2 regions of the Aneurinibacillus sp. UBA3580 genome follow, and region 2 is predicted to be linked to the other one. Evidence: riboswitches for the same ligand, from Rfam matches in the RefSeq annotation. Region 2 holds a riboswitch; the other holds the start of a gene.
What was found. Region 2 has a riboswitch for S-adenosylmethionine ahead of mtnK (S-methyl-5-thioribose kinase). Riboswitches for the same ligand answer to the same signal wherever they lie in the genome.
Positions count from the first base shown of each region.

Region 1: it holds a riboswitch for S-adenosylmethionine, as region 2 does, so the genes downstream of both, B2899_RS12280 (YezD family protein) here and mtnK (S-methyl-5-thioribose kinase) in region 2, are expected to answer to the same signal.

Region 1 covers NZ_DFMZ01000081.1:20,675-25,666, forward strand. Annotated here, with positions in the region: gene B2899_RS12260 (aliphatic sulfonate ABC transporter substrate-binding protein) at 1-144, opposite strand, end outside; gene B2899_RS12265 (ABC transporter permease) at 190-933, opposite strand; gene B2899_RS12270 (hypothetical protein) at 1,204-1,530, opposite strand; gene ssuE (NADPH-dependent FMN reductase) at 1,660-2,214, opposite strand; gene B2899_RS12280 (YezD family protein) at 2,335-2,538, opposite strand; SAM riboswitch class I at 2,587-2,707, opposite strand; gene B2899_RS12285 (MFS transporter) at 3,255-4,586, opposite strand; gene B2899_RS12290 (thiamine pyrophosphate-dependent enzyme) at 4,712-4,992, opposite strand, start outside.
Region 2 covers NZ_DFMZ01000055.1:19,821-24,812, reverse strand. Annotated here, with positions in the region: gene B2899_RS09045 (ankyrin repeat domain-containing protein) at 1-224, opposite strand, end outside; gene mtnK (S-methyl-5-thioribose kinase) at 568-1,779, opposite strand; SAM riboswitch class I at 1,867-1,975, opposite strand; SAM riboswitch class I at 2,138-2,248, shown strand; SAM riboswitch class I at 2,339-2,447, shown strand; gene B2899_RS09035 (sugar ABC transporter substrate-binding protein) at 2,663-3,733, shown strand; gene B2899_RS09030 (sugar ABC transporter ATP-binding protein) at 3,806-4,992, shown strand, end outside.

The DNA.
Region 1 (4,992 bases), on a different contig from region 2:
TTCTTTTGGGATTGCACCAGACGAAGAAGGTAAAGAATTACCTTTTTGAGTTGATGCTGCTTGATCCGAGCATCCGGTGATAAAAGTAAAAATGATAACCATTAGTGTTACTAGCCCCACGTATATTTTTCTTTGCATAACCATCAACCTCTCTCTTTATACGGTATTTTTTACTATTCTAAATTTTTATTATCCTTCTCTCCCAACCCAATGGAATTGAAGGCGTTGATACCATCTAATAATGCTATCCATCAGTATGGCAATTCCCCCCATTAAAATAATGCCTACGAAAACAATATCACTTCGCAAATACTTACTCGCGTCCAATACCATCCATCCGATTCCTGAAGTAGCAGCTACCATTTCTGCAGCCACTAACGTCGCATATGTAACACCAATTGCTGTCCGAAGTCCTGTAATAATATCTGGAAGGCAGGACGGAAGGACAATATGTACAAGAATCTTCGTTTTCGTTGCTCCTAATGACAGGGCACTGTTTATCCGATCACGTGGCACCCGTTGTACACTTGATACGGTAGCAATAAACAGTGGAGCAAAAGCACTGAGAAATAATAGAGCTATTTTTGAAGTGTTATCGATACCTAGCCACAGAACGAGTAATGCGTAGTAGGCTAGTGGCGGCAAAGGCCTGTAAAACTCAATGATTGGATCAAAAATGGCAAGTATATATTTTGAATAACCACATAAAATCCCAAGCGGTACTGCTGTAAAAAATGCTAAAACTAGAGCCAAAAATAATCGATACAGGCTGTTTAAAACATGGGTCCCCAACGAGGAGCCTTTGTATCCTTCCCATATTAAGTCTAAAAAGGCTGCCCATACCGATTGAGGAGAAGGCAAAAAAAACGGGTCTATCCATCTCAAATTTGTACTTACTGTCCAAATCAGCATCAGTAACGCAATGCTAGCCATCGAAATTACTCGTACATGCACTTGCTTTTTGTCTATTTCCCGTGGTCCCTTTTCTCTTTCCATTTACTATCTCCTTTCTCGTTGCAATATAAATAAAAAAAGACTCCTTATTAAATAGCTGAATAAAAGCTAAATAAAAAGGAGCCTTCAGTTGACTGATCGGCTATCTAAGATACTATCAATTTTTTACATTATAAATATCATTACTCCAATAAGTCAAGTAAGAATAAAAGATAACATTTACCTGTTTTCATCCTTTTTTGTGCTATATTACGAAGAAAGAACAAGATGAAGCTGGCGAATTTGTTCCATAATGCTTTGCCTCTCCGCTCTGAGAAGCAGTACTTTCCATTTTAATTCCTCAAATAGATGCGGTTCTTTGCTGTGGCAAAGCTGACGATAAACGAGCACCAAATCTTCATTAATCTGATCAAACTTCTTCCACAATCCCTCGCTAACCATTTGGTGCAACTCCTGACGAAGCAGTTGATCTTTGTTATGCAAAGCAGCCAGAATTTGTTTCTGCCATTCGATATCACCAATTTTTTTAGCGTAAATATAAAGATCCAAATGGTCATTCACCCATGTTTCCATCATCTCTATCTCCCTCCTCGTTCGCTTGCTTTCTCAAATACCTGAAAAAACACAGCACATCTTCTTGTTTATTGGGCTACCGCGTCCTCTTCTGATGTTCTTTCAAAAACAATGTTCCATTCAGCAGCTTTTTTACGTTCGCACAGGTACCTCCTGGTTTTGCTTGATAACGGTAATAAATTCATGCAAAGAACGCTTGAGTCGCTGATTGTTTTCTTCATCTACACGAATGGTTCCATCGCTGACAACTTCAATGCTTGAATCTAGCAAATAGACGCCGCCCAGAATATAACGGGCTCCCAGGGCCGAAAGCACCGGTTTCAGTGCATAATCAATACTTAATAGATGACTTAATGTACCTCCTACAGCCAGCGGAAGTACAACTTTGTTCGCCAGCGCATCACGCGACAATAAATCAAGCAGCGCTTTCAATCCTCCTGCATACGCCGCTTTGTATACCGGGGTTGCAATAATAACGCCGCTCGCCTCTTCAATTAATGTACTGATGTTGTGTACAACAGGACTATCAAATCTGCCATAGACTAAATCCTCTGCAGGAATATCACGCACGGTAAACGAAACCGTATGCAATCCCTGATGCCCGATCAGAGTGTTCAGATACCGAACTACAGATGAAGTACGGGAGCTAGGAGAAATGCCTCCAGAAATGCTAATAATATCTGCCATTTTATTTTCCTCCATTATGAAATCATGTACTAAAAAAGGCTCCCACTCCCTTGCGCACCGGCAGGCAAATAGAGCAGGAGCCTTCGGTTGACCGATCGGCTGTCGATGTGGTTTCGTGTGCTACTTTCTTTTGGACGAGAATCTTGATACGTTGGTTGTTGAAGAAGACGAGCGCTGAACCGGGAAGCGTTGCTTTTCCAAACGATCGATTTGTGTAATTTTTGAATCATGGATGGCGATTTGAATCGATCCATACTGTAATCCTTGCAGCGCATCCAAAATATAATCGATCATTTGGTTTTGTTCTTCTTTTTCTGCGGACACATAAACACCTCCTTACCCCTGTGAGATAAGGAGGCGATATCAGCACATTCCTTATCTCTCAGGAAATTCTCCTGCTGGATGTAGCACCTTCCCGTGTTCTTCGCCAACGAAAGAACACAGGGGTTGCCGGGCTTCATCGGGCCAATCCCTCCGCCTCTCTTGATAAGTCATCTACCTTTTTTGCTTGTTGGCACCATCATAATACAATTAATCCTAACGGTCAACTAGGAATTTTAGATCTATTTCCCTTTTACCTAAAAAATATGAAAACTTCTATTTCCACTTTAATTTTCAGAAAAAATTTTTTAGGTATGTTCAGGTCAACAAATCCGTTTCCTTCAATACAAATTCGCGGTTTCTTGAAAGCAATGAAGATCGATCGGTTTTGTGCCAGCCCACTCTGCTGCCTGTAATCTCTATGCTGCTGGTTCGGTGGTAATCTGTAATCTCTACTTCAATCTTTTTCCGTACCTAAATGCATCCCAAAAACTATATCCTTTTACAACGGCTAAACACATATTTCTCGCGCTTTTAGCATCCCGATAGATCACATAAAGATACGGTATGATTTCTTGCTTCTTTATCATTTCTTTGCTAAGCATTATCACCTGTATTTTTCCGGTCGCAATCTGGCCATATTATAGAAAAGGCCTTCTGATTCTTGCTATTCAGAAGGCTCGTTACCCTAATAAATATTAATACTGCTTAAACCAGGTTTAGGTTCCTATCTTTTTAGCATAATTAATAAGCATAGACGCTACAGCCAAAACTAGACCAGTAGCAGAAAACAACATAAGAGCAATAAAGTAGGAATCTGTGATAGATACAATAAAACCAATACAAATGGGTGTAATAATACCTGAAATATTCCCTAAGAAACTCATACACCCTGCTACCATACCGACGTGTTGACGTTGGGCGATAGCGGCAGGCACAGTCAGGTATAATCCGGTCCAACGAAGGAAAAACAGTGCAATAGCAAGTAAGGTAATAGCCATGTTCACCGAAGTTATGTGTCCTAGGAGGAAAATCGAAATGCCGGTCACCACCCCAGAAATAGACAGGAGCGTACGCATGACCGTATTATGACTTCCTCCTTTCTGTCTCCAAAAATCCGCAATCCAGCCGCCAATTAATTCTCCGACAAATCCTGCACCAAAGATAATAAACACAGACGTGCCTATACTCTTTATATCTAAATGTTGTGTCTTAGCTAAATACATTGGTCCCCATGTCATCAAACCATAATATACGGTGCAATACGCAAACCAACCTAAGCACATAAACCAGAAACTACCACTTCTTACGTACTGCTTAATTCCGACTGCTCCCGTAGACAAGATCTCAGCGTTATTATATTCCTTATTAAGCTCAGTTTCCAGGTATTTACGTTCCGCTTCATTTACTCTTGGATTCGTGGAAGGATTTCCTCTAATAACCCTCCAGGTAAGTAATCCAATTATAATAGTGAGAATCCCTGTTCCGATCAAGGCACTGCGCCATCCACCGAACCAGGCCATAAATCCTACAATAATCGGTCCTCCTATTGCTGTTCCCAGTGGAGATCCACTGTCAAGAAGGGTAGCACCACGACCTCTTTCCTTAGAGGTTAACCAGATAGACTGTAATTTTCCTCCCGCCGGATAAACAGGTGCTTCTGTCACACCAAGTAGAAAGCGTAAGGCAATAAGCATCTTACTACCGTTAACAAATCCCGTAAACAGTTGTACGATTCCCCATAATACCGTTGCGCCTGCTACCACACCGGCAGGTTTATACCGGTCCGCAATCCAGCCGGAAGGAATTTGCATTAAAGCATATCCCCAGAAAAAAGAACTTAATATCACGCCTGTAATGGCCGGGTCCAGGTTTAAGTCCTTTGTTATGACAGGTAAAGCGATTGATAAAGCAGAGCGATCAACATAGTTAATTGCTACTAAGACAAGCAGCATGATAAACACTTGCCAGCGAACATTGGTAGGTTTCATTGGACCGAAGCTCACTTCTTGTCGAGATAAACTCTCAGTATATTTATTTGGTACCGTCATGACTATCAACCCCATTTCGTTCATTTTTCAGACAAGTAAAACGTATCAGTGTATATAAATGCACGTAAACTCTCATGAGAAACGGAGCTGTAGATATGGTTATAATCTCGTCCGCTGCTTTTTGTTTAAGATTTTTGCAATGATTTCTCGCGAATAGATGTGATGGTTGCTTGTACAGAAATACGTTCAGGGTTTGTTATAATTTCAATAATTGTTACTCTTTTAGAGGCGAGCGCGTATTTAAGCGTATCCTTAAATTCTTTATGTGTTGTTACACTGAAGCTCTGTGCCCCTAAAGCAACACCTAAAGCAGAAAAATTGGTGTGGCTTAACTCAGTGCCAATAACCCGTTCGGGATAATGCATTTCTTGATGCATTCGAATTGTCCCGTACATGCTGTTGTTAA
Region 2 (4,992 bases):
ATTTCATAATTAGGTTCTATATCCTCTTTTAAAGCATTAGAAACCGCTTGCTTATCTTCCTTATTTATTGCTGAAAACAATTCTTTATAAAATGATTTCTCATCTTTCATTGTTTCCGGTTGATGAGTAGTTCTTTCTTGTGAACACCCAAATGCTAAGGCACTCACTAAAAAAATGAATAATAAAATAATACCTTTCTTTGCTAACCCTATCTTCTTTTTCATAAAAATCATCTCCAGACTTTTAAAGTTAAACTTTATATAATATATTGAAAATAAGGGAATAAAGACCGATTTGGCCCCCATTCCCGTGAAACAATTATGTTACATTACCATGTTGTATTTCCTTTTCCGATTCCAGTACTAAAAGTCCAAGTCGATCCTGTAGTCGATCTCTTCCCATAATCTGCTGAAAAAGGCGGCCAGAAGAGCCGCCTAACCCAAAAAAGAGAAGAAAGGAATCAAAAACAAGAAAAGGGGCTGTCACCCATCCGTCTATTTAGACTCTGGGTCATCCATCCATTCGTAAGCGTAAGCGAAGAAAACCGCCTGCGAGTTTTCCTTACTGTTAATTTTGTACGGCGGAGGCGGCGATCAGCTTAATGACATCGTCGATGCCGCTCAGTGTACCGCGCTGGAGGACAAGCTCCTGTCCGATACATAGAGCCAGCGTTTCGCCTTTGGCACGCAGCGCCGGATCGGCGATGCTCTCCAGGTCTGAGACGTGCGCCAGGCCGATGACACGGCGCATCATTTTGCAGCCCGCGTAGCCTGCGGCGTCTTTCAGTACATCAAGCAGGTAGGCATCCAGGTATCCCGGTGTTTTCGCATAAGGCTCCTGCGCCTGCTCTTCCCATAAAGTGCGGAATTCAGTTTCAAACACGCGCCATACTTCCGATACTGTCTCCAGCAGATACGCCTGGTACGCTTCGCGCTCCTGCGGGTCCGGCGTATGGCCTTCATGTGCCGCGTAATTGAGCAGCAGGTTAGCAATGACGGCTCCGATATCGAAGCCCATGGGGCCATAATAAGCGAACTCCGGGTCGATGACTTTCGTATCTTGCTCTGTCACCATGATGCTTCCGGTATGTAAATCACCGTGCAGCAATGCCTGACCGAGCGTCATGAATCTTTCTTTTAGCCGGGCAACTTCAAGCTTAAGCTCATCGTTGCTCCAGATGCGCTGGACCGTATTGGTGATGAGCGGATTGTACGCATTGGACGGATCGTCAAGGAACGGGTACGTAAATACAAAATTCTCCGTAATATTGCACAATTCCGGATTGGTAAAGGAAGCGGCTTTCCGCTTCTTCTCAAGCGGGGACATCGCAAGATCTGAAGTCAGGAACAGCGTACGCGCCAGGAATGTTCCGATTTGCTTTGCGAAGTTCGGATAGCGTTTTCTTTCCACCAGCCCTTTGCGCATAATCTCATAATCAGACAGGTCTTCCATGACGATAAGAGCCAAGTCGGTGTCATAGTGATAGACCCGTGGAACGGACCCCGGGCACAGCTCATTTTCCAGAATCAGCGCCTCGCTTTCAATGCGTGCGCGATCCAGCGTAAGCGGCCAGGAATCGCCGATAACGCGGACATAGGGAAGCGCCTGCTTGAAAATAATGCTTTTGCCGGACGGCCCTTCATCTTTGATATGAAACACGAAGTTCAGATTTCCGTCGCCGATTTCACGGCTGACAAGCCGGGCGTCCTGCGGGAACAAGCTCGGAATCTTGCGGGCGTATTCAACGGCCTCTTGTTCGGTAAGTGTGCGGTAAGACATCTCTATTTCCCCTCTCTGTCGGTTTTTCTATCAAATAAAAATAAAAACCCCTCTTTGCATTTGAAAGAGGGGTAGACGATCATCTTAACCTTATCTTTCAGAATGCGAATTCTGCAGGAGTTAGCACCTTACCGCTATAAGGCGGCAGGTTGCCGGGTTTCATCGGGCCAGTCCCTCAACCATCTCTCGATAAGCGTTATTCGTATGTGATTACATTACTAAAAATGTAGAACGCTTTGCTTGATTTGTCAAGCAAATGTAAACAGTCCACTGGTTGAGAAAAATTTTGAAAAAGTAATTGACACTCTCATACAATCCGGGTATGATTAGTTTCATTAAGAATAGTGAAAATAAAACACACTTATCCAGAGAAGGCGGAGGGATTAGGCCCGATGAAGCCCGGCAACCTGCTTGTATCCGTACAGGCAAGGTGCTACTTCCTACAGGACGATGTTCTGAAAGATAAGGATGTGAAGCCAATGCACAGGTACCCTCTTTCAGACATGGAAGAGGTTTTTTATATTTTTTATGTATTAATAATGTTTTTGTCATAAACATGTTCTCATCGAGAGAAGGCGGAGGGACTGGCCCGATGAAGCCCGGCAACCTGCCTGTATTCGTACAGGCAAGGTGCTACTTCCTGCAGGAGAGATCCTGAGAGATGAGAGGCAGCATCCTGTGAACTGAAGCGCCTCTCTTTCAGATGCAAAGAGAGGCGGTTTTCTTTTTTCATATGGTTGTACAACCATATGAAGAGAAGGATGGAGGGATAGAAGATTAGAGCTAGCGGTGGAAAAAAGCGAATGCTTTTTCTCATCTACAACTACCTTCTGTCTTTTTATCTTCTTTCTAAAATTTTTAAATGATAAGGGGAGTTTTTGAGATGAAGAAAAAAGTACAAATCCTTTTCTCTGCGTTCCTGATCGCAATACTGGCAATTGTGTCCAGTGCATGCGGCACGCAGAGTGCAAGCACGGGAGAGCAGAACGGCACGAAAGGCGCAAATGCAGCCGGATCGCTTGCAGGCAAACGAATTGCGCTTGTTATGCAGATGAACCTCGGTACATTTTCTGCTCAATACATAAGCGGGGTGAAAGAGGAAGTTGGAAAGTTTGGCGGACAGGTCACGGTGTTTGCGTCTGACGGAGATTTAGCGCGCATGGCGGCCAATGTAGATGCAGCCATTAATCAGAAGTTTGATGCCATTCTTATCGACCACGGCACACCTGAAGCGCTGCAGAATGGTGTTCAAAAGGCTGTGTCAAAAAATATTCCTGTTGTGGTATTTGATGCTAATATAAAGGTTCCGGGCGTTACTGTTCTTCAGCAAGACGATCAGGAGATGGCCAGGTCCGTGCTTGATAAGCTGGCGAAAGACAGTGGCGGCAAAGCGAATATCGTTAAAATTTGGGTAGCGGGATTTGCTCCGATGGAACGTCGCCAGGTGGCGTATGAGGAGTTCATGAAGAACAATCCGGGAATCAAAGAAGTAGCGGCATTCGGATCGGCTACGGCCAATACGGCGCTAGATACACAGGCGCAGATGGAAGCCGTGTTAAAGAAGTATCCGAATAAAGGCGATATTACTGCAGTATTCGCTGCCTGGGATGAATTCGCAAAAGGCGCAACCCGGGCAATTGAACAGGCTGGCCGTACGGAGATTAAAGTCTACGGTATTGATATGAGCGACGAGGACTTGCAGATGATTCAAAATCCGAAGGGACCCTGGGTAGCCTCCGCGGCCGTAGATCCAAAAGATATCGGCCGGGTTCAAGTACGCTATGCATACCAGAAGTTGCATGGCGATAAAACCCCGGACAACGTTGTGCTGAAGCCAGTACTCGTAACGAGAGAGCAACTGCCTGCTGAAAAAGTGACGACTGATACGTTGAGCAAGCATATTAAAGATTGGGGCTCAAGCCAGCAGGGCATTGTTGATTGGATGAAGAAGTAAGCTGTTTTCCCACCGGTTCGGGCGATCCGGTGGGCTTTTATCTGAACGAAGGAAGAAATGGAGGAGAACCGTATGGCACAGACGGCCGTAGAGCTGCGCATGCAGAATATAAACAAATCGTTCGCCGGAGTGCATGCGCTTAAACGTGTAGACTTTGCCGTGCGCGGCGGAGAGATTCACGCGCTGCTCGGAGCGAACGGAGCCGGAAAGAGTACGCTGATGAAGATTCTGTCCGGCGCGTACCGGGCGGACGGCGGAACCATTCAATTAGACGGGCGGACGCTTGCCATCGCAAGCCCGGCTGACGCGAAGGAAGCGGGGATCCACTGCGTATATCAGGAGGTGGATACGGCGCTCGTTCCGTCGCTTACCGTATGCGAGAACATTCTGCTGGATCGGAAACCGGGAAAGGGAGGCGCGCGCTGGATACGCTGGAACTCGCTGTACCGGGAAGCAGAAGCGATTCTACGAGACATTGGCTATGAGATTCCGGTAAAGGAAAAAGTGGAAAACCTTACCCTTTCAGAAAAACAGATTGTCCTTATTGCCAGAGCCGTATCCCAGCAGGCCAAATGCGTAATTTTCGATGAACCGACCGCTCCGCTGAGCATAGAAGAAGCGGAACGGTTATTTGAAGTAATGAAGCGTCTCAAGATGGGTGGTGTGGCCTGTATTTTCATCTCGCACCGCCTGCCGGAAATCATGGCTGTATGCGATCGGGTCACGGTGATGCGGGACGGGCGCCACGTGTGGACGAAAAGGACGGAAGAGATTGAGATTCCGCATATTGTTGAAGCGATGCTGGGCAAGTCGTTTCAGGAGGAGTACCCGAAGGTTGCTGCCAGGATTGGTGAAACGCTGCTTGAGGTGCGCGGCGTGCGCCGGGGCGTGAAAGTGCGCGGCGTTGATTTTCATGTGCGCAGTGGTGAAGTCGTCGGTATTGTCGGTCTGGTGGGTGCAGGCAAGACGGAGCTGTCCCGTCTGCTGTTCGGCGCGGATGTGATGGAAGGCGGGGAAATTGTGCTGGGTGGACGGAGTGTACAGCTGCGCGAGCCGCGGGATGCGGTCCGGGCCGGAATGGTCCTCGTGCCCGAGGAGCGGCGCAAGGAAGGAATTCTGGTTGAGGAAAGCGTGCGAAGCAACTTAACGCTGCCTATCCTGAAGAAATTTACCGCAGGCGGATTTATCCGCCGCCGTGAAGAGAAGGAACACGCGCAGCATATGATCCGTGAACTGGGGATCAAGACACCGGATGAGGA